One region of the Catenovulum sp. SX2 genome, then DNA from elsewhere that is predicted to be linked to it. Evidence: predicted binding sites of a transcription regulator. Region 1 holds the regulator's gene; each other region holds the start of a gene.
The links. The regulator MetJ, encoded in region 1, represses methionine synthesis genes. The targets are predictions, from matches to a motif close to TAGACGTCTAGACGTCTA.
Positions count from the first base shown of each region.

Region 1 (3,292 bases):
AACTCAGCCTTACCTAACCGCAAAAGTAAAAAATCACCTTCGCACTGGTCGACAGCAATAATTGCAGCGGCAGTATCTGTGTTTGTATTGGTCATGCTGTTGCTATTTGCTGGTTGGAAAGTTGAACCGGTAGATGAACATTTGGTTGAAGTAAAAACAGCACAAAATACCAGTGTTGAACCACAAGCTGCGGTAGATGATCCACATTTGTGGTTAAGCCAAGGGCAGAAAAAACTGCGCCAATTAATTATGGATGCAGACTTAGAAGGCTTAAATACGTTTTTGGCAAATAAAGATAACCTAGCGCTGTTAACCGACAGAGAAGCTGAATTGGGTTTGCCTTTGTTGTTGGATATGATCAAATTGAAAACGACAAATTTGGATAAAGTGTTACAAGCTTTAATCGACAAGGGACATTTTGATCCAAACCAGCTCTTTACTAGCTACTCAAATATGCCGATGGAAGAGGTTTATTATTTTTGGCCAGTACAGCAAACTTATTTGCTTAACCTGGCTTCTGTTTACGAACGGCTTGGTACTTTTTCTGTTTGGCAACAGCATGTTGAGCAACAATTTGGCTATAAGCTGCCAGAGCAGTGGCAAGCTCAATATCAAAAATCGCAATATCCAAGTGATATTGAGAACTTATACAACTCAAGCTCAGGCAAAGTGACTTTTACCGCTCAATTGTTCAGCCATTTGGTTGGTAATCAGTCTGTATTGGCTGTGTTGAATAAACAGCCGAATATAACCGCGAGCACTATGTTGTTGTCAAATGGGGTAGAAATTCCACTGAGCTCAGACAATTGGCAATGGATCACTCAAGTTCAAATGCCAGATAAAAACTGGTATTTAATCGAGCAGCAGGAAAAGGCTGTTCAATAAATTGATTCGAAGAATTAGTATTGTATTTAGTTGATATTTCTACGAGGAATATGTAGTCATGTGCACAGTTTTGCAAAATGTTGTTAGCCTTCACCTGGTTGTTTAACGACTCTTAAAATTTGTATGTGCTTGGGCAATAATCTAGAGCAAAATTTCTTTTTCATGGGCGAAGCTAGACCGAAGCACCGCTTCGCAGCTTGCTGAGGTGGAGCTACGGAAGGCGACAGGGCCTGCCCTTCATGGATGAATAGTCTACTCAAAATTAGATTGTGCCCACAAGCCCACTAATCCTCCAGCTCATCTTCCTCTTCAAACTCAATGCCCATTTCTGTCATTATCTGCCTAGCTTCGGCTGGAATACGATGCACTGCATCTTTGGCTAAGTCTTCATCGGTTGGCAGGGGTTGGCCGGTAAATGCGTGTAAAAACGCTTCACACAATAACTCACTATTGGTTGCATGTTTAAGGTTATTTATTTGTCTGCGGGTACGCTCGTCGGTTAAAACTTTCAAAACATTGGTAGGAATAGATACAGTGATCTTTTTAACTTTTTCACTCTTTTTGCCGTGCTCGACATAAGGGTGAATATAGTTTCCATCCCAAATTGTTGGGCCGTTACGTTTTGTCATTGTTATTCGTACCTAAATTTTAAATTATGCCCAAACAAAATGGTCATTGGGTAAGTTGGTTATAAAGTATATAATGTAAAAATTTCCGCAATACAGGTCAAATAAGATAAATCACTTGACCCATATAATGCATAACGATACATTTTAGCCGTATAGACGTCTAAAATAAACCCAAAGTAGCAGAATTTATGAGCAAAAAAAATTTAGCAACCATCGCAGTACGTGGTGGTATTGAATCGGATGGCCAATATAACGCCGTTGTTCCACCAATTTATTTATCAAGCACCTATGCGTTTGAAGGTTTTAACCAAAAAGGCCCTTACGATTATAGCCGTTGTGGCAACCCATCGCGCGACATTTTAGCTAATACACTAGCCGAATTAGAGCACGGTGCACATGGTGTAGTTACTGCAACTGGTACAGCAGCTATTCACTTAGTTTGCCAATTATTGCGTCCAGACGATTTATTAGTTGTACCACACGACTGTTACGGTGGCAGCTATCGATTATTTGTTAACTTGGCGCAACGTGGTGCGTTTAAACTGCAAGTTATCAATCAAACTAATCAACAAGAGTTAGATGCGGCTTTCGCGGCTAAACCAAAAGTTATTTGGGTAGAAACACCAAGTAACCCATTATTGCGCATCAGCGACTTAAGCGATATTTGTGCACGCGCTAAACAAACTGAAACTCTAGTAGCAGTAGACAATACTTTCTTATCACCTGTATTCCAACAACCACTTACTTTAGGTGCGGATATTGTTGTACATTCAACCACTAAATACATCAACGGTCATAGCGACGTTGTTGGTGGTGTTGTGGTTACTAAAACCAAAGAGTTAGGTGAAGAGCTAGCTTGGTGGGCAAACTGTATCGGTATTACTGGTTCAGCATTTGACAGTTATATGACTTTACGTGGTGTACGCACTTTAGTTCCGCGTATGAAGCAACACCAAGAAAACTCATTGGCTTTAGTTGATGTATTAAAAGATCACCCAGCGGTAGATAAGGTATATCACCCAAGTTTACCAAGCCACCCTGGTCATGAAATTGCCAAAAAACAACAACATGGTTTTGGTGCTATGTTGTCGTTTGAATTAAAAGGCACAACTGACGAAGTCACGCGTTTTATCGACAAGTTAGAACATTTCAGCCTAGCTGAGTCGTTAGGTGGTACTGAAAGTTTAGTTTGTCACCCGTCTACCATGACACACGCCGCTATGGATGAAGCCGCGCAATTAAAAGCTGGTATTACTCAAACATTAGTGCGTTTTTCTGTTGGTATTGAAGACAGCAGCGAACTAGTTGCCGATGTAAAACAAGCGTTAGATGCGCTGTAGCTTGTTCGTTGAATTAGAGACCTCAAGGTTTTGTTTATCAGAGGTCTCTAATCACACCTAAATGAAAAGTCAGATTAATTTCCTCTAACTTGAATTTTTTCAACGTTGCTAAAATATGATGTAGCAGGTTTATCTGTCAGCGCAAATTCAATAGCAACGTAATTGTTACGGATTTTTTTTACTGGTCGGGTATAGACCCACTTTTGAACGCCTAATATTGCACTGGCATCAAAAAGTCCATCGTGGTCAGACGCTGCCACTTGAATATCAGATACATTGCCATCTATTTCAATGCTGAAGCTTACTAATACAGTCCCTTCGATACCATTTTTTACAGCGTACTGTGGATAAGTTGGCAAAGCTCTTTTAATCACAGATACCGCCACATGTTCAGGGGAAACCGAATTGGCCCCTGCACTTTGAAAAGCGATTGAGCTA
Region 1 is NZ_CP182493.1:2,038,710-2,042,001, reverse strand. Features, by position in the region: gene ACMZOO_RS08555 (toll/interleukin-1 receptor domain-containing protein) at 1-885, shown strand, start outside; gene metJ (met regulon transcriptional regulator MetJ) at 1,170-1,514, opposite strand; gene metB (cystathionine gamma-synthase) at 1,703-2,854, shown strand; gene ACMZOO_RS08540 (energy transducer TonB) at 2,929-3,292, opposite strand, start outside.

Region 2 (3,292 bases), 870 kb from region 1:
CCATCAAGTCTCCGCCAGATTTACAGCAATCTATCATTGCCTGATAATACTGCTCACTTTGCTGAAATATAGATTCTGTTAAAGTTGTACTTAAGGGGAATGGATGCGGGGCAAAAGAAGTGACTAAATCAAACTGATTTTTTAACTCGGGTAGCTCAGTAAGGGCTTGTTGAATGGTCAAGTCAATTAAATAATTTGGGTGCAGTTTTGTATGAATAGGATTCCTAGGATTGTTTATGTCCGGATCAAGCGCCCAGACGGCTTTTGCTAGAACTGCGAGTAGGTGGGTGATTTGCCCACCACCACAGCCAACATCTAATATCCGTTTGCCAACTAGCCATTCACTTGCTTGTGAAAAACCGTTGGCGCAAGCAGCCATTTCAACAAATCTATGTGGATCTTGTTCACGTTGCCAAGCAGCTTGACCTGAATGGTCAACAACTGGGTATACACTTGCATCGACAAACTGTTTTGCCTTGGTCATAGGTGTGAGGGTGAATTGGCCGTATATAGGTGAGTGAGTTGTCTTGCTTTGACAGTCTACTAACATTAGATGTTTTCCTTAACTAAACCAGCACTCCCGATAGACAATCGCCCATGGTAATACCCATAGCAATTATCAGTTCAGGTTCTTTTCGTAATGTTGAAGAGTATAAATAAAAAAGGCTGCCAGTTGGCAGCCTCAATGTGGAATCGCTAGGTTTAACTATCGACTGATAGTTCGAGTTTTACAAACCAGCAGCCGCTTTTAAAGCTTCAGCTTTGTCGGTTTTTTCCCAAGGGAATTCTTCACGACCAAAGTGGCCATATGCAGCAGTAGGCTGATAGATTGGACGCTCTAAATCTAACATCTTAATTAAGCCATAAGGACGTAAATCAAAATATTCACGTACTAATGCAACCAATTTATCTTCATCTAATTTGCCTGTGCCAAAAGTATCAATACTGATAGAAGTTGGCTCAGCAACACCAATTGCGTAAGAAACTTGAATTTCACAACGGTCAGCTAAACCTGCAGCAACAATATTTTTTGCAACATAACGGCCTGCGTATGCTGCACTGCGGTCAACTTTTGATGGATCTTTACCAGAGAAAGCACCACCACCATGACGCGCCATACCGCCATAAGTATCAACAATAATCTTACGACCTGTTAAACCACAGTCGCCCATTGGCCCACCAATTACAAAGCGGCCAGTTGGGTTAATGAAAAACTTAGTATTGGTTGATAACCATTCAGCAGGTAATACTGGCTTGATGATTTCTTCCATTACAGCTTCACGCAAATCTTCAGTTGAAACACTGTCACAATGTTGAGTTGATAAAACAACTGCGTCGATTGCAACAGGTTTGCCATTTTCGTAAGCAAAAGTCACTTGGCTTTTTGCGTCTGGACGTAACCAAGGTAAAGTGCCATTTTTACGTACTTCAGCTTGGCGTTTTACTAAACGGTGTGAATAAGTAATAGGCGCAGGCATTAAAACTTCGGTTTCGTTACTTGCATAACCAAACATTAAACCTTGGTCACCAGCACCTTGGTCTTCTGGGCGAGCACGGTCAACACCTTGGTTAATATCAGGTGATTGTTTACCTATAGTATTTAAAATGGCGCAAGAATCTGCATCAAAACCCATATCTGAGTGGGTATAACCAATTTCACGTACGGTTTTACGGGTTAATTCTTCAATATCCACCCAAGCGCTGGTGGTTACTTCACCACCGACCATTACCATGCCGGTTTTTACGTAAGTTTCACAAGCTACGCGTGCCTGTGGGTCTTGTGCCAAAATAGCATCTAATACCGCATCAGAGATTTGATCGGCAATTTTATCCGGATGACCTTCTGATACAGATTCAGAAGTAAATACGTGTCTGGCCATGTTTTAGTCCTAGTCGACGAATTTTAAATAAAGATGGGCTAATTTTAATCGTTAATTGATAATTTGCAAGTCTTTACGTCTAGACGTCTAAACCTCTAAATCGTGAGTTGTTATTTTTCGCATCTAATTTATGAATTTTTATATAGTCATACTTATTCTTTTGTCGGCAGCTTTTGTGCTAGAATACGCGCAGTTTTTCGGCAGGTGATATTCGCCAATATGTCATATTTGTGAATTATTATGCTGGCTATAAGTGATAAATATTTGCACTTAAATAGTGGCTGGTAGAAAATACCCGCCGGTTTTAGTCTGCCAACCGTCTAGGTACATAGCACACATAGGTTGGCACACAGTAAAATTTATATACTCACATAAATACAGGTTATCTTAAGGAGTTAACATGGCTTCACGCAAAGAACTTGCTAATGCTATCCGCGTACTAAGTATGGATGCGGTGCAAAAAGCAAAATCAGGTCACCCTGGTGCCCCTATGGGTATGGCAGACATCGCTCAAGTTTTATGGTGCGATTTCTTAAACCACAACCCACAAAACACTAAATGGTCTGATCGTGACCGTTTCATCTTGTCTAACGGCCATGGTTCAATGCTTATTTATTCATTGTTGCATTTATCTGGTTACGATTTACCAATGGATGAATTGAAGCAATTCCGTCAATTACATTCTAAAACTCCAGGTCACCCTGAGTACGGTTACACAGACGGCGTTGAAACAACAACTGGTCCTTTAGGTGCCGGTATCTCTAACGCTGTTGGTTTTGCAATCGCTGAAAAAACTTTAGCTGCACAATTCAACCGTGAAGGCCACGACATTGTTGACCATTTCACATACTGTTTCTTAGGTGACGGTTGTTTAATGGAAGGTATCTCTCACGAAGCATGTTCTTTAGCAGGTACTTTAGGTTTAGGTAAATTAATCGCATTCTGGGATGACAACGGTATTTCTATCGACGGTCACGTAGAAGGTTGGTTCACTGACGATACACCTAAGCGTTTCGAATCTTACGGCTGGCACGTAATTGCCGGTGTTGATGGTCACAACCCAGAAGCAATCGCTAAAGCAATCGAAGAAGCTAAATCTGTAACTGACAAACCAACAATGATTTGTTGCAAAACTATCATTGGTTTAGGTTCTCCTAACAAATGTGGTAGCCACGACTGTCACGGCGCACCATTAGGTGATGAAGAAATCGCAGCAGCACGTGAATTCTTACAATGGCCACACGCGCCATTCGAAATTCCTTCAGACGTATACGCTGGTTGGGATCAAAAAGAAGCGGGTGCAGCAAAAGAAGCAGCTTGGAATGCTAAATTCGAAGCTTATAAAGCAGCTTACCCTGAATTAGCAGCTGAATATGAGCGTCGTGTAATCAAAGGTGAATTACCAGCTGAGT
Region 2 is NZ_CP182493.1:1,171,632-1,174,923, reverse strand. Features, by position in the region: gene ACMZOO_RS04890 (class I SAM-dependent methyltransferase) at 1-550, opposite strand, end outside; gene metK (methionine adenosyltransferase) at 729-1,880, opposite strand; gene tkt (transketolase) at 2,281-3,292, shown strand, end outside.
Region 2: metK (methionine adenosyltransferase) is a predicted target of MetJ. The motif match lies at 1,953-1,970, and genes of this name have one in related genera.

Region 3 (3,292 bases), 1.3 Mb from region 1:
ATCTTCTTGGCATTCAAGATCATGCGAGGTGTAAACATACATTTTGCCATCTTGCCACACGTGGGCTGATGGATCTGCGGTGCGGATATCGCCACCAAAGTTGAGTGGATTACCAACAGGAGTCCCTTTACTACAGGCGGCAATAGTGCAAACCATTAGGCTGGTTCCAGCTAGTTTTAGAATTTTATTCATTATATTTTGACCTTTGTTATCCAGAGTTCTGGCTAAGTACTTAATTGACTTTGAGCTTTGTTATTATTTTTGACTGCTACCGGTGGCATTTTTATTTAATTTGCTCAAACTGTCTATGTAAAAATATAGCGTAAAAGGTATGAAATTTGTTATTTATCTAACCATCAACAAATACATAATTATTTTTGCCTTGATGTTTTACTCGATACATAGCTTGATCTGCCTGCACAAGCAAAGTACTTAAGTTATCACCATGATTAGGATAAAAGGCTATGCCTAAACTAACGCCCAACTTTGCCTGCGACTCGGCTAATTGATAGGGGCGTGAAACAATTGAAATTATCTTTGAAGCTAGATTTTCAGCTTCTTGTTGGTTGTGCAGATTAGCTTGCAATATAACAAATTCATCACCACCAATACGGGCAACTAAGTCGGATTCTCGAAGTTCACTCGATAGTCTATCTGCAACTTCGCGCAATACCTTGTCACCAGTTGCGTGGCCATAATTGTCGTTGATGCTTTTAAAGCCATCTAAGTCGGCAAATATAATTGCGAGTTGGCTATTGTTGCGCTTTGCTTGTGCCAGCAAGGCTGCACCTTTTTCTTCAAATAAACGCAAGTTGGGCAGTTGCGTTAAAGCATCGTAATGCGCCATTTTTTGTAATTGCGCTTTAGCTTTGTCTGCTTCATCAATTGCTGCATGTAAATCTGTGACATCATATTCTGCAACTAATAATAAAAAGTCACCGGTTAATGGATGACGGGTTTTACGGATATCTAATGTATGTTTGCGCACACCCAAAGCTGTGTTCATTTCATGTGTCCAGCGCCCACCATTTTGCTCTATCGCAAGTTGTAAACACTCAGAGCCGGCTTGTATATCGACAAAGCGTTTTTCGAACACATTATATTTATCACTTGCAGTTAATTCGTGCGGGTAAGCTTCGGTTGCAGCGGGGTTTTCGGTAACCACTGTGCCATCAAATTGAAAACTTGTTACCAAAACCTTGGTATAGCGGGTGGCTTCTACTAATAACAAATTTTCTGGTGATTCACCTAAATCTACAGTTTCGTTTATATAGGCAATTATGGCTCTGTGTTTGTTGGGGCCAACTAAACAAGCACGGTGGCGCATATATAAAGTTTTAGGTTTGCCGTTAGGGTAGGTGGTCCAAGGGTCAATCGTTAACCCTTGCACATTGGCAAGTTCAAAAGTTTGTACGGTACGGTCGCGTGCACCTTGGGTATCACCGGATAAATCTTTATTGATAAGCTGTTCTAACGATTCCAGTCCCCAAAACTTGAGTGCAGCTTGGTTACCCCACCACCAGCCGTGTTTGTCTACATCAAAAATCCATACAACATCGGGTATTAATTCATATAGTTTTAATTCTTCTAGTGTTTTTATATGTGGCAGGTGAGCGTATTTTTCTGACATCTAATAAAACTTCCGCAAGTTACTGCTAAGCGATAAGGGGCAAGTAAATTGCCTGAAACGGATAGTAAAACCAATCTGCTAGTTATGGTCAAGCCACTATATGAGTAATGGTTATTTATTTTGGCCGTTTAGACGTCTAGACGTAAATAATTTGACAATTTGCCATTTTCCAGCAACAATTTGTCCCTTATTTATGTTATTCAGGAGCTGTGACATGCCGATCAAAATTCCAGATCTGTTACCCGCGCTTAAGGTGTTAACTGAAGAAAACATCTTTGTAATGTCGGATAGCCGCGCAATGAGCCAAGACATTCGTCCGCTTGAAATTGCGATCCTGAATTTAATGCCAAATAAAATTGAAACTGAAGTTCAGTTGATGCGTTTATTGGCAAATACACCTTTGCAAGTCAATATCGATCTTTTACGCATTGATATGCATGTATCAAAAAACACGCCTGAATCACATATGTCAAACTTCTATCATTTGTTTGATGATGTGAAACATAGCAAAAATTATGATGGTTTAATTGTTACCGGTGCGCCGCTTGGTCTGATTGATTACACAGACGTTAAGTACTGGGACAAGATGACTGAAATTATGGACTGGGCTAAAAAACATGTGCAATCAACCATTTATTTGTGTTGGGCTGCACATGCGGCGCTTTATCATCAACATGGTTTAGACAGAGGTTTGCGCGAGCAGAAATTGTCGGGTGTATATAAACACAAAACAATTGACCCGCTTGAGCCACTTACTCAAGGTTTTGATGATTTCTTTTTAATGCCACATTCACGTTATGCTGAAGTACCTTTGGCTGAGTTAGAAGCGCATCCAGATTTAAATGTGCTAGCAACTTGTGAAGAGGGCGGTGCATTTTTAATTGCCAGTAAAGACAGACGAAGTGTGTTTATTACCGGCCATGCAGAGTATAATGCCACCACTTTAGCAGACGAATATTGGCGCGATGTAAACAATGGTTTAGATCCAGCCGTTCCTGAGCATTATTTTCCGGATGATAATCCAGATAACTTGCCGGCGAATATGTGGCGCAGCCATGGTAACTTGTTGTATTGCAATTGGTTAAACCATTATGTGTACCAAGCGACCCCTTTCGATTTGTCGCAATTATCTGTGTAACAGCACAATTTAATTAAACCAACAGCGCTGACAATTATGTTGCAGCGCTTTTGTTGTATTTATAGGTTGGTAATTTTTAGCTAACCACAAAAAGTATTTAGAAGGTTTTTCAATGATTAAGCAAAGTGAAGTCGAACAAACAATTCAAACTTTACTCAAACAGCGTATTTTAGTGTTAGACGGCGGTATGGGAACTATGATCCAAAACCGCAAACTCACTGAAGAAGATTATCGAGGTGAGCGTTTTGCTGATTGGCCAAGCGATTTAAAAGGTAATAACGATTTATTGTCGTTAACTCAACCGCAGATCATCGCTGATATTCACGCTGAGTATTTAGCCGCTGGTGCTGACATTATTGAAACCAATACTTTTAATGCAACTACGCATTCAATGGCTGATTATGATATGCAGTCGTTAGCGTGAAATTAATCTTGAATCAATGTGATTATGATATGCAGTCGTTAGCGCGTGAAATTAATCTTGGCAAAACTTGCGAAAAAAGTTGCGGATGAATTCACGGCTA
Region 3 is NZ_CP182493.1:722,952-726,243, reverse strand. Features, by position in the region: gene ACMZOO_RS03110 (family 43 glycosylhydrolase) at 1-192, opposite strand, end outside; gene ACMZOO_RS03105 (diguanylate cyclase domain-containing protein) at 350-1,630, opposite strand; gene metA (homoserine O-succinyltransferase MetA) at 1,845-2,768, shown strand; partial or broken gene metH (methionine synthase) at 2,881-3,292, shown strand, end outside.
Region 3: metA (homoserine O-succinyltransferase MetA) is a predicted target of MetJ. The motif match lies at 1,760-1,777, and genes of this name have one in related genera.